Regions from separate parts of the Pseudazoarcus sp. NS20 genome, predicted to be linked through region 1. Evidence: riboswitches for the same ligand, from Rfam matches in the RefSeq annotation. Region 1 holds a riboswitch; the other holds the start of a gene.
The links. Region 1 has a riboswitch for thiamine pyrophosphate ahead of thiD (bifunctional hydroxymethylpyrimidine kinase/phosphomethylpyrimidine kinase). Riboswitches for the same ligand answer to the same signal wherever they lie in the genome.
Positions count from the first base shown of each region.

Region 1 (5,118 bases):
CGCTTCTGCGACAACGGCGATCTGTTCGCCATCACCGACGGCAAGGCGCCGGCCAACCGTCAGGCCAAGGCCCCCATCGCGCTGGCGACCATCGTCGGCGTGATGCTGCTGGCGGCCTTCAACGTGATGCCCATCGAAGGCCTGGCGATGATCGGTGCGGCGGTGGTGATCGCCACCGGCTGCATTCGCTCGGACGAGGCCTGGAAGGCCATCGAGTGGCCCATCATCGTGCTGATCTTCGGCATGCTGGCCTTGTCGATCGCCATGCGTGAATCGGGTCTGGCGGACCTGATGGCGAGCGGTCTGGTGTGGGCAGGCGACGGCATGAATCCGTGGATGATGCTGGCGCTGGTGATTCTGCTGACTTCGATTGCCACGGAATTCGTCAGCAACAACGCCGTCGCGGTACTGTTCACTCCGGTCGTCATCGGCGTGGCGCAGCAACTCGGCGTCGATCCGCGTCCGTTCGTGGTCGGGGTGATGTTTGCGGCGAGTGCCAGCTTCGCCACGCCGATCGGCTATCAGACCAACACGCTGGTGTACAACGCCGGCAACTACCGCTTCACCGATTTCGCGCGCATCGGCATTCCCATGAACCTCGTCGTGTGGGTGCTGGCCAGCGTGCTGATTCCCGTGTTCTGGCCGCTGCAGCCGGTGTGATCGGGGCCAGCCGGAGAGCGGCTGTGGGCATTGTTCGAAGAGCCCGGCTTTCAGGAGAACATCCCGCATGATCGATTCCATACTGCTCAGCGTCGCGCGCATCCTCACCTTCAACGGTGCAACTACGCTGACCAACGCCACCGGCTTTTTCTTCGAGCGCGACGGGCGCTTGTTTCTGGTGTCGAGCCGGCACGTGTTCTTCGACGGGCCGAGCGGGCACGCGCCGGATCGCATCGAGATCGAAGTTCATGTGGATGCCGACAACGTCGCGGATTCCGTTCAATACTCGATTCCGCTGTACCGGGACGGCGCATCGTTGTGGCGCCAGGGTGAGGACGAGGCCGGCGAGATCGACGTGGCCGTCATCGAGATCGAACGCCCGGCCTTGCCGCCCAGCGCCGTGCTGGAAGCCTTCGGGCCGGAGCACCTGTGGCAGCCCGAAGATCGCGTCGAGGTCGGCTCGTCGGTGCTGGTGGTGGGTTTTCCGCTGGGTTTCCACGACACGTTGCATCACTTGCCCGTGGTGCGCCATGCCGGCATCGCCTCGTCGTTCGGCCTGCGCTTTCAGGGTGAGGGTTATTTCCTGACCGATGCGCGCACCCACCGCGGCGCCAGCGGCGCGCCGGTGGTGATGCGCAAGCCGGATGCCGACGCTGCGGGCCAAAGCCTGCCGTGGCGGTTGCTGGGTGTGCACTCGGCACGCCTCGATGTGGGCTCGCGCGACACCGAGCTGGATGAGGCGCTGGGCCTCAACTGTGCGTGGTACGCCGATGTGGTGATGGCGCTTACGGCGTCCTGAGAGGGCGGTGTCTGAAGCAAAACGGGCTGCGCAAGGCAGCCCGTTTCAAGTGTGCTCTCAGGTTCGGGTGCTCAGCGCCACAATGCGTGGAAGTGATGCACCGGGCCGTGTCCGCTGCCCACCGTGAGCTGGCCGGATGCGGCAATGCCGCGCAGCAGGTAGTCGCGTGCCACGCGCACGGCGCTCTCCACCGGCGCGAGGGTGTCAGCCGACTGCGGCAGCAGTGCGGCAATCGCGGAAGACAGCGTGCAGCCGGTGCCATGCGTATTCTTGGTTTCGATGCGCTGCGCCTGCAGTTCGATCATGCGGTCGCCGTTGAACAGCAGATCGGTCAGATCGCCGCCGGGCAGGTGGCCACCCTTGAGCAGCACCCAGCGCTCGGACGAAGTCGGCAGCATGTCGCGCAGGCGTTCTGCGGCGCGATACATGCTCTTCAACGAATCGGGCTCACTGCATTCGAGCAGCACGCCGGCTTCGGGTAGGTTGGGCGTGATCATGAAGCTCTGCGGCATCAGTGCCTCGCGCAGCATCGCCACGGCTTCGCGCGCCAGCAGGTGGTCGCCGCTCTTGGCCACCATGACCGGGTCGCACACCACGAACGGCGCCTTGTGCTGCTCCAGACGGTCGGCCACGGTGCGCACGATGTCGGCGGTGCCGAGCATGCCGATCTTGACGGCATGGATGGCGACATCGGCAAACAGCGTGTCGATCTGCAGTTTGAGGAAGTCGACGGGCGGCGTGTGCACGCCGGTGACGGCCTGCGTGTTCTGCGCGGTCAAGGCGGCGATGACGCCGCAGCCATAGGCGCCCAGCGCCGAGAAAGCCTTGAGGTCGGCCAGCACGCCGGCGCCACCACTGGGGTCGACGCCGGCGATGCTGACTACGTTCGGAATGCTGCGGCTCATGAGCGCGCTCCCCGGTTAGAGACAGTCTGTGGGGTGCTGCCGGGCCGACAGGTGCAGGTGCGCATGGAGCGTTTTCCTACGCCGGTGCTAACCGGGTCAGGTTCCAAGGGTATTTTCTCAGCCTGCCGCAGCGACGGCGGGCACCCCCAACGAAGCTGCGCAGGTTAGCGCAGCCGCCCCGTCGTGACAACCGCAGGCGGCCCGCTGCGCGGCGAAGCTCAGCTGCTCCACACGCCGGACAGTGCGATCACGCCGAGTACCGCGAAAAGACAGGCGGCTATGCCATGCACCAGGCGTGTCGGCATGCGGTGCGCCAGTCGGTCGCCGATCAGTACGGCGGGCACGTTGGCGATCATCATGCCCAGCGTGGTGCCCACCACGACCGCCACGAAAGCTTCGTATTGCGCGGCGAGGGCAACCGTGGCGACCTGCGTCTTGTCGCCCATTTCGGCGAGGAAGAAGGCGATCAGGGTGGTGCCGAAGATGCCGAGGCCGCTTTTGACCTGCACGTCTGCGTCGTCGAGCTTGTCGGGGATCAGCGTCCAGATGGCCATCGCGATGAAGCCGATGCCGAGGATCCAGCGCAGCGTGTCCGGCCCGATGACGCTGGTGAGCCAGGTGCCGACGGCACCCGCGAAGGCATGGTTGGCGATCGTCGCCACGAAGATGCCGAGCACGATGGGCGCGGCACGCCGGTAGCGAGCGGCGAGCATGAAGGCGAGCAGTTGGGTTTTGTCGCCGATTTCGGCCAGCGCAACGATGCCGGTGGAAACGAGAAAGGCTTCGAACGGAAAGTCAGGGAAATTCATGATGTCCTCCGGGCCGTAGCGTTAACCGATGACCGGCGCGCTCCCGGCCCGAACAGCGGAGTGCGTCGGTCAGCGGTCTTGCCAGGCTGGAGGGCGCTCGCAGTAGTTGAAAACTGCGGAGGCGACACCTCGGGCTGAATGCGCCATGTCCGATGGACAAGTATGTTGACGCGTCCCTTCCGCCGGGGCGGAAGCGGCTACTCCCCGATGACGGTGCGAATTCTATCCGAGGAATGAATTCGTGCGCACGGAATCTTTCGAATCCATGCGTTGCGTTAAAGAAATGCGCGCTTCGCGCCGTTGTAGCACTCGGGTACCCAATTCATTCACCGACGAATCGACATGCACTCTTGCCTCGGCCGTGCCTTTGCGGCGTTAGCGCTGGCTTTGCCGCTTGCTGCCTCAGCCGTCGACGACGACTGGGTGACGATCTCGCGCGACGGCAGTCGGGAGATCCAGGTGGACCGGGCAAGCGTGATTCCGTCGGATGCGGGCACCAAGATCGCCTGGGCGCGCATGGTGATGGCGCCCGAGGAAGCCGAACGTGCCGGCTACACCGCGGTGCTGGCGCTGAACCGCTTTGATTGCCTGAATCGGGGCTTCCTCACGGTGCGTCGTCGTTACATCGACGAGCGCAATGTGGTGCTGCGCGAGGAAGAGGTGCGTGATCAGACCATGCGTCCGGTGGCTCGCGGTGGGGTGGATGATCGGCTGTGGCGGGAGATCTGCCGGCCGCCGTCCAGCAGCGATCTGGTGTCGCTGGCCGGCGAGGCCGACCGCATCGCCGCCGCACTCGAAACATTGCCGTCTGCGAAGCCGGTGACCGTTGCAACGGCCGCTCCGGTGCCGGTTGCCGGCCCGGCACCCGCCGCGCCCGAGCCAGGCGTTTCCGCGCCTGCAGCGCCGGCCGTCGTGCCGCCTGCCGCGGCTGTGCCCCCGCCCGCGCCTCCTCAACCTGCAGCGCCTCCAGCGCCGTCCAGCTCCCCCCGGGTTGCCCCGCGCCATCCGCTGCCGGATTGGGATTACGGTGACCTGTACGGCCCCCAGCAGTGGGGGCTGATGCGGCCGGACTGGGCGGTGTGCAGGGAGGGCAAGCGCCAGTCGCCGATCGAGCTGCAGTCGGGGTTGGTGGTGCAACTCGAGCCGGTCGAGTTCGACTATGCGCCGACGTTGTTCCGCGTCATCGACACCGGTCGGTTGCTGCGCGTCCAGACCGGAGCGGGGCTGGGGGCACGTATCCGCGGCGAGCGTTACGAGCTGATTTACGTCGAGGTGCATCGCCCCGGGCAAGAGCGTGTGGATGGCGTTGTGCACGACCTGTCGGTGGATCTGCATCACCGTTCGGCCGACGGACGCATGGCCGTGGTGTCGGTCCAGTTCCGAGCCGGCACGGCGCCCAATCCGGTGCTCACCACATTGCTGTCGGCGCTGCCGCTGGAGCGCGGCGCTCAGTACGGGCCGGATTTCAGCATCGACCTGCGCCCCTTGTTACCGGCTGACCCGGCGCATTTCATGTATTCGGGTTCGCTGACTTCACCGCCGTGCACCGAGGGCGTGCTGCGCGTGGTGATGAAGCAGCCGATGGAGGTTTCGTGGGAGCAGCTTGGCGTGATTTCGCGTCTGCATCCGCCCAGCGCCCGTCCGCTGCAGGACGGCTTCGACCGCCGCGTGCTGGAGTCGCGCTGAGCGGCAGTGTGTGGCTCGGGTGCCGTTTCAACGGCGCTTTGTGGTGGCCATCAGATAGGCCGCGATGGCCGCGGCCATCAACAGCATGAACAACCAAGCCATGCGACCATAGGCCTCGTTTGCGCCGATCAGCAAAGCCACTGCCAGTGGTGCCACGGCTTTGGCGAAGAATGCCGGTTGGGCCAGCCGGCCCATCAGGCTGCCGTAGGTGGCGCGCCCGAACAGCTCCGCGGGCACGGTGCCGCGCACGATGCTCAAC
Region 1 covers NZ_BAAKIY010000001.1:28,164-33,281, reverse strand. Annotated here, with positions in the region: gene AC6H0W_RS00165 (SLC13 family permease) at 1-660, shown strand, start outside; gene AC6H0W_RS00160 (S1 family peptidase) at 728-1,459, shown strand; gene thiD (bifunctional hydroxymethylpyrimidine kinase/phosphomethylpyrimidine kinase) at 1,531-2,364, opposite strand; TPP riboswitch at 2,421-2,522, opposite strand; gene AC6H0W_RS00150 (TMEM165/GDT1 family protein) at 2,583-3,173, opposite strand; yybP-ykoY riboswitch at 3,219-3,391, opposite strand; gene AC6H0W_RS00145 (carbonic anhydrase) at 3,516-4,859, shown strand; gene AC6H0W_RS00140 (MFS transporter) at 4,887-5,118, opposite strand, start outside.

Region 2 (5,118 bases), on a different contig from region 1:
CGAGATCGAGGAACATGAGCGCCAACAGGTCGCCCGAGCGGTCGGCCCGCGCCATGCCGCGCGGCAGCATTACCGACAACTGGCGACGGTTGGGCAGGTCGGTCAAGGGGTCGTGGAAGGCCTCACGCTCCAGCAGCAGTTCGATGCGCTTTTGCTCGGAAATGTCGGTGATGAAGCCAACGAACCGCACGAGCTTGCCGAACCGCATCTCGCCCACCGCGAGACGGATCGGAAAGGTGGAGCCATCCTTGCGCTGGGCAGTGGTTTCTCGCCCGATGCCGATCACGCGCGCCGGGGCGCCACCCAGATAGTTGGCCAGATAGCCGTCATGCATCGAGCGCTGCGGCTCGGGCATGAGCATGCTGATGTTGTTGCCGATCAGCTCACCCGCCTGCCAGCCGAACAAGCGCTCGACCGACGGATTCACCGACACCACGGTGCCGTCGCGCTCGATGGTGATGATGGCGTCTACCGCCGTATCGAAGATGGCCTTTTGCCGCAGCTCGCTGATGCGCAACTGGCTGTACAGCGCCTTGAAACGCAGCACCAGATTGCCCGCCAGCACGGCCATGCCCAGCGTGAGCGTGACCACGGTGATGCCGATGACGATATCGAAATCGATCGTGGGCACGAAGCCCGGCATGTCTTCACCGACGAAGCGCGCTGCCCGCATCGCCACATAATGCATGGAAGCCACCGCCCCGCCCATGACGGTGCCACTGAGCAGCACAAGGTGAATCTCGTTGAGCCAGCAGCTTTTGTGCAGGCCGAAACGCAGCCACAACGCAAACCACGCCAGCAGCACCGACACCGCCAGCGAAGCAAAGAACCAGAACGGGTCGAAGCGCAGCAACGGGGCCATCTGCATGGCCGCCATGCCCATGTAGTGCATGGCGCCGATGCCGCCCCCCACCAGGAAGCCGCCCCCAAGCAATTGGCTGCGCGTAACGCTCTCGCGTACCAGCATGCTCAAAGCCATCCATGAAGCCAGCAGGGCCGGCACCATCGAGACGATGGTCATGAAAGGGGCGTAGCTCACCGGCACGCACAACTCGAACGCCATCATCCCGAGAAAATGCGTCGACCAGATGCCTATGCCGAGCGAAACCGTGCCGGTAGCAATCCCCAACTGACGAAACATTTGACTGTGGCCGGCACGCGCAAGGCCCGCCACCTGCATGGCAATGCACGAGACCAGAACCGCAATCACCAGAGAGAGCACCACCAGAGCCGGCTGGTAGGTGCCGACCATCAGCAGCGTGGGATCACCACCGACCCAGAAGAAGCGCTCCAGCATGAATCCCCTTTAAGACTGGGAACTGCACCGTCACCCGCCATGAACAGCGATGCCGTATCGATACTATAGGAACGTATAGCGAACTTCGTGCATAAGAAAATTTGAATGCGCTGCGGTTTGTTGCGCGAATGCAGCGCCGCGGTCGACCACACTTGCATGTCGTTTTTTACATAAGCGCACGGCATTGCAGGATCCGACGGAAAAGCAGCCCACATGCTCACTGGATTGCGGCGCTTCGCTCGCAATGACGGCAAGAGGCCGTGCGGCCATCAGATCGGTCAGGGCTCACGGCAACGAACGGCGCCGCGATGCTCCAAAGGCGACCTATCCGCCGTATCCGAATGCCGCGCTAACCCCTATCCCGCCCCCCGCAGAACCTCGATAGCCTGTCATTGCGATGCGCGCAGCAACGAAGCAATCTCGCAGCGCCTGCACATTGCACATGTAGCTGGTTGCCGCACTGCGCTCGCAATGACGTCGGGCGGCGGTGCCACATGCCATAGGCACCCACACGGTTTCACCCATGCGTGCAAGCCGTTGCGGTCGCGCACACGCCACGCGCATTGCCGCGAATCTTGCGCTTCGCACACCGTACCGACTTGCGCTACGTCAACAACCCGCAATCCAGCCCTTCGGCCTGGCAAGGGGCGGTGCTACCATCGCGCCACGCTAGGGGTCCTGGAGACGTCGTCTTCGGGTGAGAAAGACCCTTGAACCTGACCTGGATAATGCCAGCGTAGGGAAGCTCGACGTTCTTGGGGTGTTTCCACCCGCGTTCGTTTCGGTCGTCCTTGCGCATGCTTGTCCCCCGCGCAAACGAGGAACGAACATGCTTCTACCACCCTGTCACCTGCGGCGGCTCGCGCTGCCCGCGGCACTCGCTTTTTCCGCTCCGGCTCTCTCCCAAACCGCCGAACCGCCCGAAACCACCCTTCCCGAAGTGGTGATCACCACCTCCGGCGAGTCCGTCGACGGCATCGCCAAGAAGGCGCGCATCGGCACCTTCACCGAAGCCCCGCTGCGCGAGACGCCGGTGTCGGTCAAGGTGATCACGCAAGAGCAGATGCAGGATCGCAGCATCCGCACCGCCACCGAGGCGGGCAAGTACGACGCCAGTGTGCAGAATTCGTACAACGCCATCGGCCTGTCCGACCGCCTGGCCATTCGCGGCTTCGAAATCAGCACGGGCGCCAACTACCGCAAGGACGGTCTGCTGGTGCTGGCGCAGGCGCCGATCATGCTGGAGAACAAAGAGCGGCTGGAAATCCTCAAGGGCCTGGCCGGGCTGCAGGCCGGTGTGGCCTCGTCCGGGGGCGTGCTCAACTACGTCACCAAGCGCCCCACCGACTACTCCCTGCGCAGCGTCACGCTGGAAGCAAGCGAGCGCGGCACGATCTATGGCTCCCTCGACCTGAGCGACCGCTTCGGTGAAGACCGCCAGTTCGGCTACCGCATCAACGCCATGGCCTCAGAAGTGCGCTCGTATGCCAAAGGCTCGAACGGCGAGCGCCGCTTCTTCTCTGGCGCCTTCGACTGGCAACTCACCCCCGACAGCCTGCTGCAACTCGACTTCGACTACCTGCACAAATCACAGCTTTCGGTACCGGGCTTTCAGTTGCTGGGTGGCACCACGGTGCCCAAGGGCGTCAGCGCCCGCGACATGCTCAACAACCAGCCGTGGAGCAGCCCGGTGGTGGACGACGTGACCAACGTCGGCCTGCGCTTCCAGCACAAGATCAACGATGCTTGGCGTACCGAGGTGTCGGCCAACTATTTCGAGCTGCGCCGTGACGACGCGGTAGCTCTGCCCACAGGCTTCCAGGCCAATGGCAACTACAGCGTGATTGACCTACGTCGCGACGATGACAAGCGCACGGTGCTGGCAGGACAAGCCTTGCTGCAGGGTGATATCCGTCTCGGCTCAATGCGACATGAGGTGACGTTTGGTATGGCCGCGCATGAACGGCGCGATCATTTCGCCGAGTATGTTTCTGCATTCGTCGGCACGAGCAATATTTATAACCCGATCAACCTCGCCCCCAGTCCTCTCGCGAACAACCCCGTCCGCCTGCGCCGGCAAGACAATGAGCACGCTCTCTTTATTCAAGACGTCATGCACCTGAACGAGCAGTTCAAGCTGCATGCCGGGCTGCGCCACGTCCGGCTTGATCGCGACCAATACGACGCCAACGGCAGCCCGTTGAGCCGCAAGAACCACCGTTTTCTGCTCCCCAACGTCGCACTCGTGTTCAGCCCGGATCAGCGCTGGTCATTCTATGGCGCGTATTCCGAAGGATTGGAGCCAGGCGGCGAAGCACCCGTTGGGACGACTAATGCGGGACAGGCTATCGATCCGACCAAATCTCGCCAGATCGAAGTCGGTTTGAAAGCTGATCTGACGGAGCGACTCAACGTCAGCGCGGCGCTGTTCCAGATCAAGCGCCAGTACGAGTACACGTCAGCCGCCAACGTTTACACCGCGTCCGGCATAGACCGCCGCCGCGGCCTGGAGCTCTCCGCAGATGGTCGCGTCACGCGCAACCTCCTGGTCGGCGCGAGCGTGGCCACCATCCTCGCCGATGTCGATGGCGTGGAAGGCAAACGCGTGGGCAACGTACCCAAATACAAGTCCGTGGTGTACGGCGAATACACGCTACCGTCCATGCCGCAGGTGCGCCTCAACGGTAGCTGGCAGTACTCCAGCAGCAAACTGTTTGCGCCCAGCGGCAACGAGCGGGCCAAGCTCGCCGGCTACCACGTGTTCAACCTCGGCGCGCAGTACATGACCGACGTGAACGGCGTGGCCACCACCATCCGCTTCGGGGTGAATAACGTGTTCGACAAATTCTATTGGGGTGACACCTCCAGCACCTTCGGCGGCTACATGATTCCCGGCGCACCGCGCACCTTCCGCCTGTCGGCCCAGTTCGATTTCTGATCGCAAGCCACTATAAAAAAGGGGCTCCGGCATGTGCCGGAGCCCCTTTTTCTACGCCCGCGTCAGAAAGCAGGCCGCATCGCTGCACCCAGTCCCCAAGGTTGCACCCGTAGGTCGCGATGAGCGCAGCGAATTGCGACGCCCACGCCCACTACCCGCGCTGCCGTCGCATTTCGCCTACGGCTCAACGCGACCTACAACTGATCACGCACCACACAAACGAAACGGGCCCAGGTATCGACCAGGGCCCGTTTTACATGCTCTCCAAAAGGCGGGCATGGCGGCATCGCCAGCCCGTCTGAGGCTCAGAAGCTCTCTTCGCTCAGCTTGCGCGTCGACATCGACAGCGACTCCAGCTCGAAGGGCTCAGAACCTCGGCGTACGAAGCGCAGCGCGTAGATCACCACCACCGGCACCACGGCCGCCAGCAGGAAGGATTCGAGCAGGTAGGTCATCGGCGCCCCCGGCATGGGAAACACCACCAAGCCCGCCACCAGCCCGGCCAGCGTGCCGGCCATGGCCGAGAAGCCGTCGTGCGAGCGGCTGAACAACCCGTAAAACACCGGAAACGCTGCAGCCGCACACAGCAGATCGGCCAGCAGGAAGAGGTACAGCACGCTGTAGCCCTGCGCCGCCACAAACAAGGCGGGAATCGACATCAGCACCACCAGCCAGCGCGCAAGGCGCATCAGCTTGGCCGGGGTGGCCGTGGGCACGGCGCGGCTCACGTCCACCGCGACAATGCTGGAAATGGCGCTGATGCCGGTATCCACGCTGGACATCACCAGCGCAATGCCCAGCGGAATCAGCGCAACCGCCAACCACATCGGAATTTCCGACAGGATCACGGCAAACAGCGCCACCGAGTCATCCCCGCCCGGCG
Region 2 covers NZ_BAAKIY010000004.1:402,762-407,879, reverse strand. Annotated here, with positions in the region: gene AC6H0W_RS13710 (diguanylate cyclase domain-containing protein) at 1-1,297, opposite strand, end outside; TPP riboswitch at 1,959-2,057, shown strand; gene AC6H0W_RS13705 (TonB-dependent siderophore receptor) at 2,127-4,235, shown strand; gene AC6H0W_RS13700 (sodium:solute symporter family transporter) at 4,541-5,118, opposite strand, start outside.
Region 2: it holds a riboswitch for thiamine pyrophosphate, as region 1 does, so the genes downstream of both, AC6H0W_RS13705 (TonB-dependent siderophore receptor) here and thiD (bifunctional hydroxymethylpyrimidine kinase/phosphomethylpyrimidine kinase) in region 1, are expected to answer to the same signal.